Telluria mixta: one gene and its partner. The protein of the gene in region 1 interacts with the protein of each later gene in a pairwise test. Links are inferred from orthologs where the notes say so. Each region holds a gene or a part of one and is shown in the gene's direction. Other genes may lie near its edges.

What was found.
Region 2: the proteins of dnaE (region 1) and dnaQ interact in binary tests that used the Escherichia coli proteins (3 or more experiments, as listed by UniProt). The link is inferred for Telluria mixta from one-to-one orthologs.

What each region holds. Positions count from the first base shown.
Region 1 is NZ_CP119520.1:3,021,032-3,026,993, forward strand. The notes cover bases 1,002-5,064. They hold dnaE (DNA polymerase III subunit alpha), read left to right. Parts: upstream 1,002-1,369; coding sequence 1,370-4,864; downstream 4,865-5,064. Other genes in these bases: P0M04_RS13550 (MipA/OmpV family protein), read left to right, coding at 1,002-1,286; P0M04_RS13560 (methyl-accepting chemotaxis protein), read left to right, coding at 5,043-5,064. Also shown: P0M04_RS13545 (hypothetical protein), read right to left, coding at 1-175; more of P0M04_RS13550, read left to right, coding at 408-1,001; more of P0M04_RS13560, read left to right, coding at 5,065-5,962. UniProt on the Escherichia coli protein: DNA polymerase III is a complex, multichain enzyme responsible for most of the replicative synthesis in bacteria. This DNA polymerase also exhibits 3' to 5' exonuclease activity. The alpha chain is the DNA polymerase catalytic subunit.
Region 2 is NZ_CP119520.1:6,230,338-6,234,971, reverse strand. Bases 1,340-4,074 are described here. They hold dnaQ (DNA polymerase III subunit epsilon), read left to right. Parts: upstream 1,340-2,220; coding sequence 2,221-2,928; downstream 2,929-4,074. Other genes in these bases: P0M04_RS27445 (AMP-binding protein), read left to right, coding at 3,226-4,074; rnhA (ribonuclease HI), read left to right, coding at 1,720-2,160; P0M04_RS27465 (class I SAM-dependent methyltransferase), read left to right, coding at 1,340-1,692. Also shown: aceB (malate synthase A), read left to right, coding at 1-5; gloB (hydroxyacylglutathione hydrolase), read right to left, coding at 86-883; more of P0M04_RS27465, read left to right, coding at 907-1,339; more of P0M04_RS27445, read left to right, coding at 4,075-4,634. UniProt on the Escherichia coli protein: DNA polymerase III is a complex, multichain enzyme responsible for most of the replicative synthesis in bacteria. The epsilon subunit contain the editing function and is a proofreading 3'-5' exonuclease.

The sequences.
Region 1 (5,962 bases):
TTTTGGCCGAATCGATGAACGCGTCGACATTCGACGCGCACAGCGTTTTTCCTGTGGAGCCATTAACGTCCGCGCGAAAACCGAACGATTTCTGGCAGTCCAATTGTTGGGCGTGCGCCGGCAGCACCACGGTGCCGGCCAGTGCGACGATAAGAGTCGTTTGCTTCAAATGCATTACTTTAACCCCTAGTTAATAATTGTTGTGGTGCAGCATTATATTTACTGAAATGGCAATGTTGGTCATAATTTAATACCGACTGTTGTTATTTGGTCACGATGTTTGGTTGTCGCGTTCGTCGGGACAAAGTCGATTCATAAAAGTTCGATGGCGCATATGAGCCGCCGCAAACGACCGTATTGACGTCTCCCCTTAGGATGGTTCGCATCTTTCCACCGAGGGGTGAATCATGACGAAGCCAACGTTGTTCAAGGCCGGTCTCGCGATGTCCGGCGCCTTGCTGTTCGCGGCGCATGCGGGCGCGCAGGAAGTGATCCCGGTCGAGATGCCGCAGGAAATCAATATGGTGGGGGCGGGCGCGTTCGGGTTGCCGGACTTTCCCGGTTCCGAGGATTACCATCCCGAAGGGGCCGGTTTCCTGCATGCGAACTTCGGCAACGGCATGTGGCTGCGGGTGATCGGGCCCGAAGTCAAGCTGAACGTACTGCCGTCCGACATGAACCTGCCGGAGACGTTTGCCCAGCTCAAGAGCCTGCGGGCCGGCTTCCTGTACCGGGCGCGGCCCACACGCGACACGGACGTCGACGATGCCATCGTCCGCCAGATGCGCCGGATTCCGGCCGCGTCCGAGCTGGGCATCTTTGCGAGCTACGATATGCCGATGTCCGGCGATCCCTTGCACAAGATCGTGTTCAGTGGCGACGTCGCGTGGAACACGAACAACCTGTACACGGGTGCCACCGGCAGCATCAAGGCGACGTATTTCTATCCGTTCCCGCAAGGCCTGGGCGGGCGGCCGCTGCTCGGTTCGGCCGGCTTCAGCCTGTTTTTCGCGAGCGACCATTTCAACGACCGTTATTTCGGCATCAACGGCGCGGATCTCGCCGCCTTCCCGGAGCGGGGCGGGACGCCGTACCGGGCCGAAGGCGGGCTGACGTCGATCCGGGTCCCGTTCCAGCTGACGTCGCAGTTCGACCGGCACTGGGGGCTGACCCTGGCCGGGCGCTATGAACGGCTGCTGGGGGATGCGAAGGACAGCCCCATCGTGGACCGGCGCGGGAGTCCGAACCAGTGGGTGTTCGGCGGGGCCATCAACTATGCATTCTGAGATCACGCATCGGCGTCTTGTCAAGAGCATCACCGTGCCTGGATGCAACCCTCCGATTCGGCCGTCCGAGGTAAAATGACAGGATGACTTCACCGATCTTCACCCACCTCCGCGTCCATACCGAATACTCGATCGTCGACGGCCTCGTCCGCATCGACGACCTCGTGGCTGCTGCCGTCAAGGACCAGCAGCCGGCGGTGGGTGTCACCGACCTGGCCAACGCCTTCTGCCTCGTGCGCTTCTATAAGGCGGCGCGCGGCAAGGGTGTCAAGCCGATCGTCGGGGTCGATGCGTGGATCACGAACGACGAGAACCGCGACAAGCCGTTCCGCCTGCTCATCCTGTGCAAGAACAAGACGGGCTACCTGCAGCTGTGCGAACTGGTGTCCAAGGCGTGGCTCACGAACCAGTACAAGGGCCGGGCCGAGATCCGCGTCGAGTGGCTGGAAGCGCTGGCGACCTCCGTCTCCACGCTGGAGCCGGACGTGCCGCAATCGAACGGCCTGATCGTGCTGTCCGGCGCGCAGTTCGGCGACATCGGCCAGGCCATCGACAACGGCGACCTGGACAAGGCCGAGGCGTGCGCACGGCGCTGGGCGCAGAGCTTCCCCGGTCACTTCTACGTGGAGATCCAGCGCGCCGGCCAGCCGAACCAGGAACAGCAGGTGCGCCATTCGGTGGCGCTGGCGAACCGGCTCGGGCTGCCGGTCGTCGCGACGCATCCGGTGCAGTTCATCAGCAAGGACGAGTTCATCGCCCACGAGGCGCGCGTCTGTATCGCCGAGGGCGAGATGCTGGCCAACGCCAAGCGCGTGCGCCGCTTCAATGAGGGCATGTGCTTCAAGTCGCAGGCCGAGATGGCCGAGCTGTTCAAGGACTTGCCGGGCGCGCTCGCCAATTCCGTGGAAATCGCCAAGCGCTGCAACGTGACGCTCACGCTCGGCAAGCCGCAGCTGCCGAATTTCCCGACGCCGGGCATGACGATCGATGAATTCCTCGTCGCGGAAACGAAGAAGGGCCTGGAAGAGCGTCTCGTCGAGCTGTACCCCGACCCGGTGCAGCGCGAGAAGGAGCGCCCGCGCTACGAAGCGCGCCTGGAGTTCGAGAACAACACCATCATCAAGATGAAGTTCCCGGGCTACTTCCTCATCGTGGCGGAGTTCATCCAGTGGGGCAAGAACAACGGCGTGCCGATCGGCCCGGGCCGCGGCTCCGGTGCGGGTTCGCTCGTCGCGTACGCGCTCAAGATCACCGACCTCGATCCGCTGAAATACAACCTGCTGTTCGAACGTTTCCTGAATCCGGAACGCGTCTCGATGCCCGACTTCGACATCGACTTCTGCCAGGAAAAGCGAGAGCTGGTGATCCAGCACGTGAAGGACCTGTACGGGCGCGACGCCGTGTCGCAGATCGCCACGTTCGGTACGATGGCGGCGAAGGGCGCGATCCGCGACGTGGGCCGCGTGCTCGATTTCGGCTACAACTTCTGCGACGGCATCTCGAAACTGATTCCGTTCAAGCCGGGCAAGCAGGTGTCCATCGCCGAGGCGATCGAAGAAGAGCCGATGCTGAAGGAACGCCTCGAGAACGAGGAAGAAGTGAAGCAGCTGATCGAGCTCGCGCAGCAGGTCGAAGGCATCACCCGCAACATCGGCATGCACGCGGGCGGCGTGCTGATCGCGCCCGGCAAGCTGACCGACTTCTGCCCGCTGTACACGCAGGGCGGCGACGCCGGCGTGGTGTCGCAGTACGACAAGGACGACGTGGAGGCGGCCGGCCTCGTGAAGTTCGACTTCCTGGGCCTGACCACGCTGACCATCCTCGACCGTGCCGTCAACTATATCCGCGCGCTCGATCCGGCCGACAAGGATTTCGAGCTGTCCAAGCTGCCGCTGACGGACCGGCCGACGTACAAGCTGCTCACCGACGCGAAGACCGTCGCCGTGTTCCAGCTTGAAAGCCGCGGCATGCAGGGCATGCTGAAGGATGCGCGTCCCGACCGCTTCGAGGACATCATCGCGCTCGTGGCGCTGTACCGTCCGGGCCCGATGGACCTGATTCCGGACTTCTGCAAGCGTAAGCACGGCGAGAAATTCGATTACCCGGACCCGCGTACCGAGTCGATCCTGTCCGAGACCTACGGCATCATGGTCTACCAGGAGCAGGTGATGCAGATGGCGCAGATCGTCGGCGGCTACTCGCTGGGCGGCGCGGACATGCTGCGCCGCGCGATGGGCAAGAAGAAGGCCGAGGAAATGGCCGAGCACCGCGCGATCTTCCGCGCCGGCGCCGCGAAGGACGGCCTGACGACCGAAAAGGCCGACGAGATCTTCGATCTGATGGAGAAGTTCGCGGGCTACGGCTTCAACAAGTCGCACGCGGCCGCGTACGCGCTGCTGTCGTATCACACGGCGTACCTGAAGGTTCACCACACCGCCGCGTTCATGGCAGCCAACATGTCGCTGGCCATGGAAGACACGGACAAGATCAAGATCCTCGTCGAGGACTCGATCGACATGTGCAACCTGACGATCCTGCCGCCGGATGTCAACGAATCGCAGTTCCGCTTCACGCCGGAAGGCCCGCCGCCGTCCGTCACGGGCAAGCCGGTGAAGAACATCCGCTATGGCCTGGGTGGCGTGAAAGGTGCGGGGCAGGGCGCCATCGAGGCGATCATCGCCGCGCGCGAAGAGGGCGGCAGGTTCAAGGATCTGTTCGACTTCTGCAAGCGCGTCGACCGCAAGCAGATCAACCGCCGCACGATCGAATCGCTGATCCGCGCGGGCGCGATGGATTGCTTCGGCGTCGACCGCGCGATCCTGCTCGCGTCGGTCGCGTTCGCGATGGAAGCGGCGGGCCAGGCGGCGGCGGCGGCGAACCAGGTCAGCCTGTTCGGCGGCGACGATTCCGATCTCGTCGCGCCGCCGGACTACGTGAAGGCAACGCCGTGGACGGACCGCCAGAAGCTGGCCGAGGAAAAGACGGCGCTGGGCTACTACCTGTCGGGCCATATGTTCGACTCGTACGCGCAGGAAGTGCGCCGGTTCGCCAAGACCAAGCTGAAGGACCTGGAGCCGTCGCGCGACCCGCGCATGCTGTGCGGCGTGATCACGGGCGTGCGCACGCAGCTCACGCAGCGCGGCAAGATCCTCATCGTATCGCTGGACGACAAGTCCGGCGTCGTCGAGGTCACGATCTACAACGAGCTGTTCGAACAGCACAAGAACATCTTCCGCGAGGACGAGTTCCTGCTCGTCGTGGGTAAAGTGTCGGAAGACCGGTTCAACGGCGGCCTGCGCATCACGGCCGAGAAGGTGTTCGACATCGCGACGGCGCGCATCCAGTACGGCCACAAGCTGGAGATGGACGTGGCGTGCACGATCGCACCGGCGAAGCTGGCCGAGATCCTGCAGCCGTACCGCCACGAGAACGGCCTGCCGGTCAGCCTGCGCGTGACGCCGCAGGGCATCCCGTGCACCCTGCAGCTGGGTGATGCCTGGCGCGTGGCGCCGTCGGACGAACTGAAATACGCGCTCGAGCTGCACCTCGGCGCGAAAGAGGTCGCGGTCGAGTACTGAACGCCATCGGGCGGCGCAACAATACGCACAAGGCAAGACACTTTGCCAACTGCGTTGTAGCGCCGCCGCGTATTGGTGGTCGAAATATGGTTATTTAGGTGTAATTGCACTTTTACCATTGAGTTTGATCCGCTCCCGACGGTAAATATTGGTCTACGGAAATCCCAGGCTGACCAATATGAAAATTACATTTCGCCAAAAACTCTTCCTTCCCTTGTTCCTGAGCTGGATCTGCCTGCTGGCCGTGTTCAGCGTGCACGCCCTGCAAAGCCGCGCGCTGCGTCTCGAGGAACGCAAGACCCAGTTGTCCAATGCCGGCGAGATGGCCGCGTCCATCGCCAAGGAATACGCGGCCCTCGCCGCCGCCGGCACCTTGCCGCTCGACGAGGCGAAAAAGCAGGCGCTGGCGCGCACCCGGGCGCTGCGCTTCGGTACCAGCGGCTACCTCGTCATCTACGACGACAAGGCCGTGCTGATGCATCCGATCAAGCAGGAACTGGTCGGCACCGCGATCGACCAGACCGTCGATCCGGAAGGCCATAAACCCTACGTGGACGGCATCGCCTCCACCCGCGCGAACGGTGCCGGCTTCATCGAATACCTGTGGGCCAAGCCGGGTTCGCAACAGCCCGAGCCCAAGCTCACGTACATCCAGGCGTATCAACCGTGGGGCTGGTACGTCATGACCGGCCTGTACATCGACGACCTCGATCACGCCTTCCACGCCCAGCTGGCCGGCGCGGCCGGTTGGCTGGTCGTGATCGGCGCGCTGCTCACGGCGCTGGTCTGGGCGGTGGTGCGCAGCGTCGAGCGCTCGATCGGCGGCGATCCGGAAGATGCCGTCGCGGTTGCTCAGCGCATCGCGGCCGGCGATCTCGGCATGGACGTGCCCGTGCGCGCCGGTCTTGATGCGAGCCTGATGGCCGCGATGAAACGCATGCGCGACGCGCTGGCCGGCATCGTCGCCGACGTGCGCACGGGCACGGACCTGATCGCCACGGCATCGCGCGAGATCGCCAGCGGCAACCTGGACCTGTCGAGCCGCACGGAAGAACAGGCCAGCTCGCTCGAAGAGACGGCCGCGTCGATGGAAGAATT
Region 2 (4,634 bases), 3.2 Mb from region 1 along the record:
TCTAATCCTCCCTCTCACGCAACCGCCATCGACTGGCGGTTGCGTCGTCACACCGCCGCGCGGCAGCGCAGGCGTCATCACACGCTCAAAACACGTTCTTCCACTCGCGCAGCGCCGCGAATACCGTGACCGGGTCCGCACCCGGCGCAAGGCGTCCGGCCGCCGTCAGGCTGCCGATGATGGCGGGCTCGCGTGTGCGCAGGAACGGGTTCGTCGCCTTTTCGATGGCGATCGTCGACGGGATCGTGGGCAGGTGCGTGCCGCGCAGCTGGCTGTCGTGGGCGATGCGCAGCTGCAGCGCGCGGTTGCCCGGTTCCAGCGCTTCCGCAAAGCGCAGGTTCGACAGCGTATATTCGTGGGCACAATAGACCAGCGTATCGTCGGGAAGGGCGGCCAGCTTCGCGAGCGAGGCCATCATCTGCGCCGGCGTTCCTTCGAACAGGCGGCCGCAACCGCCGCCGAACAGGGTGTCGCCGCAAAACAGCCAGTGCGCACCGGTGTCCTTGCGCACGTAGGCGATGTGACCCTTCGTGTGGCCGGGGACGTCCAGCACCGCCAGTTCGAGTGCGAGGCCCGGCACCTGGACGCGATCCCCTTCGCCCACCGGGTGGTTGACGACGGCGATGCCGTCGTTGCGCGGACCGTAGACGGGCACGTTGCTGTGTTCGAGCAAGCGCGTCACGCCGCCAATGTGGTCAGCATGGTGATGGGTGAGTAGAATGGCGGTCAGGGTCAGGCCGTTGGCCTGCAGGGCCGCGAGGATCGGTTCGGCGTCGCCCGGGTCGACCACTGCCGCATGCGCGCCGTCATGGATAATCCAGAGATAGTTATCCTTGAAGGCCGGCACGGTCAGCACTGCGAGTTCAGTGGGCACAGGAATCATATGGGTATCGATAAAGGTTGGGCATGGACAGCGCGGCATCCGAAAAATCCATTATAGCGCTCGACCACTGGCTGCAGTCGCCGGCGGGCGCGTACGTGCGCGCCTGGGAACAGGCGTGCCTGGACGAGTTGACCGTCGATATTTTCGGCTTCAACGCGATCCAGATCGGGGTGCCGCAGATCGATGCGCTGGCCGCCAACCGCATGCCGAATAAATGGCAGGCCGCGACGCGCACGTCGACGGCCGACGAACTGATTTATGCCGCCACCGGCAAGCAGATCGCGGTGGCGCTGGACTTCGCCGACCTGCCGTTCGCATCGCAAAGCCTGGACCTCGTCGTGCTGCCGCACGTGCTCGAGTTCGCGGCCGAGCCGCACCAGGTGCTGCGCGAAGTCGAGCGCGTGCTGATCCCGGAAGGGCAGGTGATCATCTGCGGCTTCAACCCGGCCAGCCTGTGGGGCGTGCGCCAGGGGATGGGGCGCATCACGAGCAGCGACTACCTGCCGGCGGCGGGGGAGTTCATCTCTATGCCCCGCCTGAAAGACTGGTTAAAATTGTTGAATCTCGGCGTGACGCGCAGCCATTTCGGCTGCTACGCGCCGCCGTTCCGGACCGCGCAATGGCTCAACCGCTTCGCCTTCGTCGAGGGGGCGGGGCGGCGCTGGTGGCCGTATCTCGGCGCGGTGTACATCGTCCACGCGATCAAGCGCGTGAAGGGCATGCACATCATCGGCCCGGCCTGGAACAAGAAGCCCGGCAAGGCGCCGCAGGCGGTGCCGGCCACGAACCGCAACGAACATCACAAGTAAGTTAAAGCAAAAGGAAGAAAGCGCAGCATGACCAAAGTTGAGATTTATACCGACGGCGCCTGCAAGGGAAACCCGGGCACCGGCGGCTGGGGCGCGCTGCTCGTGGCCGATGGCGGCCACGAAAAGGAAATCTTCGGCGGCGAGCCGAACACCACCAACAACCGCATGGAACTGCGCGCCGTGATCGAGGCGCTCACTGTCCTCAACCGCCCGTGCCAGGTCGTCCTGCACACCGACAGCCAGTATGTCCAGAAGGGGATCTCGGAATGGATCCACGGCTGGAAGGCGCGCGGCTGGAAGACGTCGACGAAGGAACCTGTCAAGAACGACGATCTGTGGAAGGCGCTGGACGCCGCCCAGCAGCAGCACGCCGTCGAATGGCGCTGGGTGCGCGGCCATAACGGGCATCCTGGCAACGAGCGCGCGGACGCCCTGGCGAACATGGGCGCCGCATCGGTAAAGCGCTGATTTTGCTCATTTTTGTTATACTGAGTGGTTCTTTCCAACGCTTTTTGAGTCAACACGCGCATGCGCCAAATCGTCCTCGATACCGAAACCACAGGCCTGAATCCGCGCACCGGCGACCGCATCATCGAGGTCGGCTGCGTCGAGATCTTCAACCGCAAGCTGACCGGCAACAACTTCCACCGCTACATCAATCCCGAGCGCGACTCGGACGAAGCGGCACTGGCGGTCCACGGCCTGACGACCGAGTTCCTCAGCGATAAGCCGAAATTCCACGAGATCGCCCACGAACTGCGCGAATTCGTGCAGGGCGCCGAGATCATCATCCACAACGCGCCGTTCGACCTGGCGTTCCTGAACCACGAGTTCGAGCGCATGGGCCTGCCGCCTTTCATCGAACACTGCTCGGGCGTCATCGACACCCTCGTGCACGCAAAGGAACTGCACCCGGGCAAGCGCAACTCGCTGGACGCGCTGTGCGACCGCTACGGCATCTCGAACGCGCACCGCAAGCTGCACGGCGCACTGCTGGACTCGGAGCTGCTGGCCGACGTCTACCTGGCAATGACGCGTGGCCAGAACACGTTGTCGATGGATGTCGAGGTCGAGGCGAGTGGTGGCGGCATCGTGCTGGAAGCCGGTCCGCTGGGCGAGATCCTCGTGCTGCCTGCTGCAGCCGACGAGCTCGCTGAGCACGAGAATGTCCTGGCCGCACTCGACAAAGGCGTGAAGGGAGAATGTGTTTGGAGAAAATATTCTCCGCAGGGGTGACAAAACGCAAAACTCCCCCTATAATGCTCGTCATTGCAGCGACGCAATCGCAGCAAAGCAGTAAAAAGTAGGGCGGTTAGCTCAGGGGTAGAGCACAGCATTCACACTGCTGGGGTCGCAAGTTCGAAACTTGCACCGCCCACCAGGATTCAGTCAAAAAGGCCAGCTTCCAGCTGGCCTTTTTGCGTTTGACGCCATGTTCTCGGAGTTGTCTATGCAACCCGGCTTGCACGCCCAGATACTTTAGGCTTAAAGTATCTCCCGGTTCCAGACCGATCTTTTCTCCGGGGGCGCTTCATGACGAGCTTGTCCGCTGCAGAATCAAGTCCTTCGGCCCACGTCGACACGTTCGCGCGGGACCACCTCCCGCCCGCCGACCTGTGGCCGGACCTCGTGTTCGACCTGCCCGCGCTCCGGTATCCTGCGCGGCTGAATTGCGTGACGGAACTGCTGGACCGCCACGTCGACGCCGGACGCGGCGGCCGCACCGCCATCCTGGGCGACAAGGTCACCTGGACCTATGCCGAACTCATGCAGCAAGTCGACCGCATCGCCCACGTGCTGCGCACGGACCTGGGCCTCGTCCCCGGCAATCGCGTGCTGCTGCGCGGCGCCAACTGCCCGATGATGGCGGCCGCGATCCTCGCCGTGTTCAAGGCCGGCCTCGTCGCCGTGCCGACGATGCCCCTGCTGCGGGCGCGCGAGCTGGGCATCATCCTCGACAAGGCGCGGGTGAACGCCGTGCTGTGTGCCCGGCCGCTCGCGGACGAACTCGAACAGGTGGCGGATCATCCGCCCGTCGTGTACTTCCAGGACCCGGACGGCCTGGAAGCGCTCATGGCCCGCCACGATGCGCGGTTCGGGCCCGTCGACACGGCCGCCGCCGACGTCTGCCTCATCAGCTTCACGTCAGGCACGACCGGCGTGCCGAAGGGCACGATGCACTTCCACCGCGACATCCTGGCGATCTGCGACTGCTTCCCGCCGCATACGCTGGGCGCGCACGCGGACGACATCTTCATCGGCACGCCGCCGCTGGCTTTTACCTTCGGACTGGGCGGGCTGCTGCTGTTTCCCATGCGCGTCGGTGCGGCGGGCGTCCTGCTCGAAAAACTGGCGCCGGAAGGTCTGCTGGCGGCGATCGAGCGGTTCAAAGCCACGGTCTGCTTCACGGCGCCCACGTTCTACCGCCAGATGACGCCCCTGGTGCCGCGCTACGACCTGCGCTCGCTGCAGAAATGCGTGTCCGCCGGCGAGGCGCTGCCGCTGGCGACGCGTGAAGCGTGGAAGGCGGCCACCGGCATCGACATGATCGACGGCATCGGCGCGACGGAACTGCTGCACATCTTCATTTCGGCGAGCGGCACCGACATCCGGCCAGGCGCGACCGGCAAGCCCGTCCCCGGCTACCGCGCCTGCGTGCTCGACGACGACGGCGAACCGGTCGGCCCCGGCGTGATCGGACGGCTCGCCGTCAAAGGGCCGACGGGCTGCCGCTACCTGGCCGACGAACGCCAGCGCGACTATGTGCTGAACGGCTGGAACCTGACCGGCGACAGCTATGAGATGGACGCCGACGGCTATTTCCATTACCGCTCGCGCACGGACGACATGATCATCTCGGCCGGCTACAACATCGCCGGGGCCGAAGTGGAAGACGTGCTGTTGCGGCATCCGGCCGTCGCCGAGTGCGGGGTCGTGGGCCG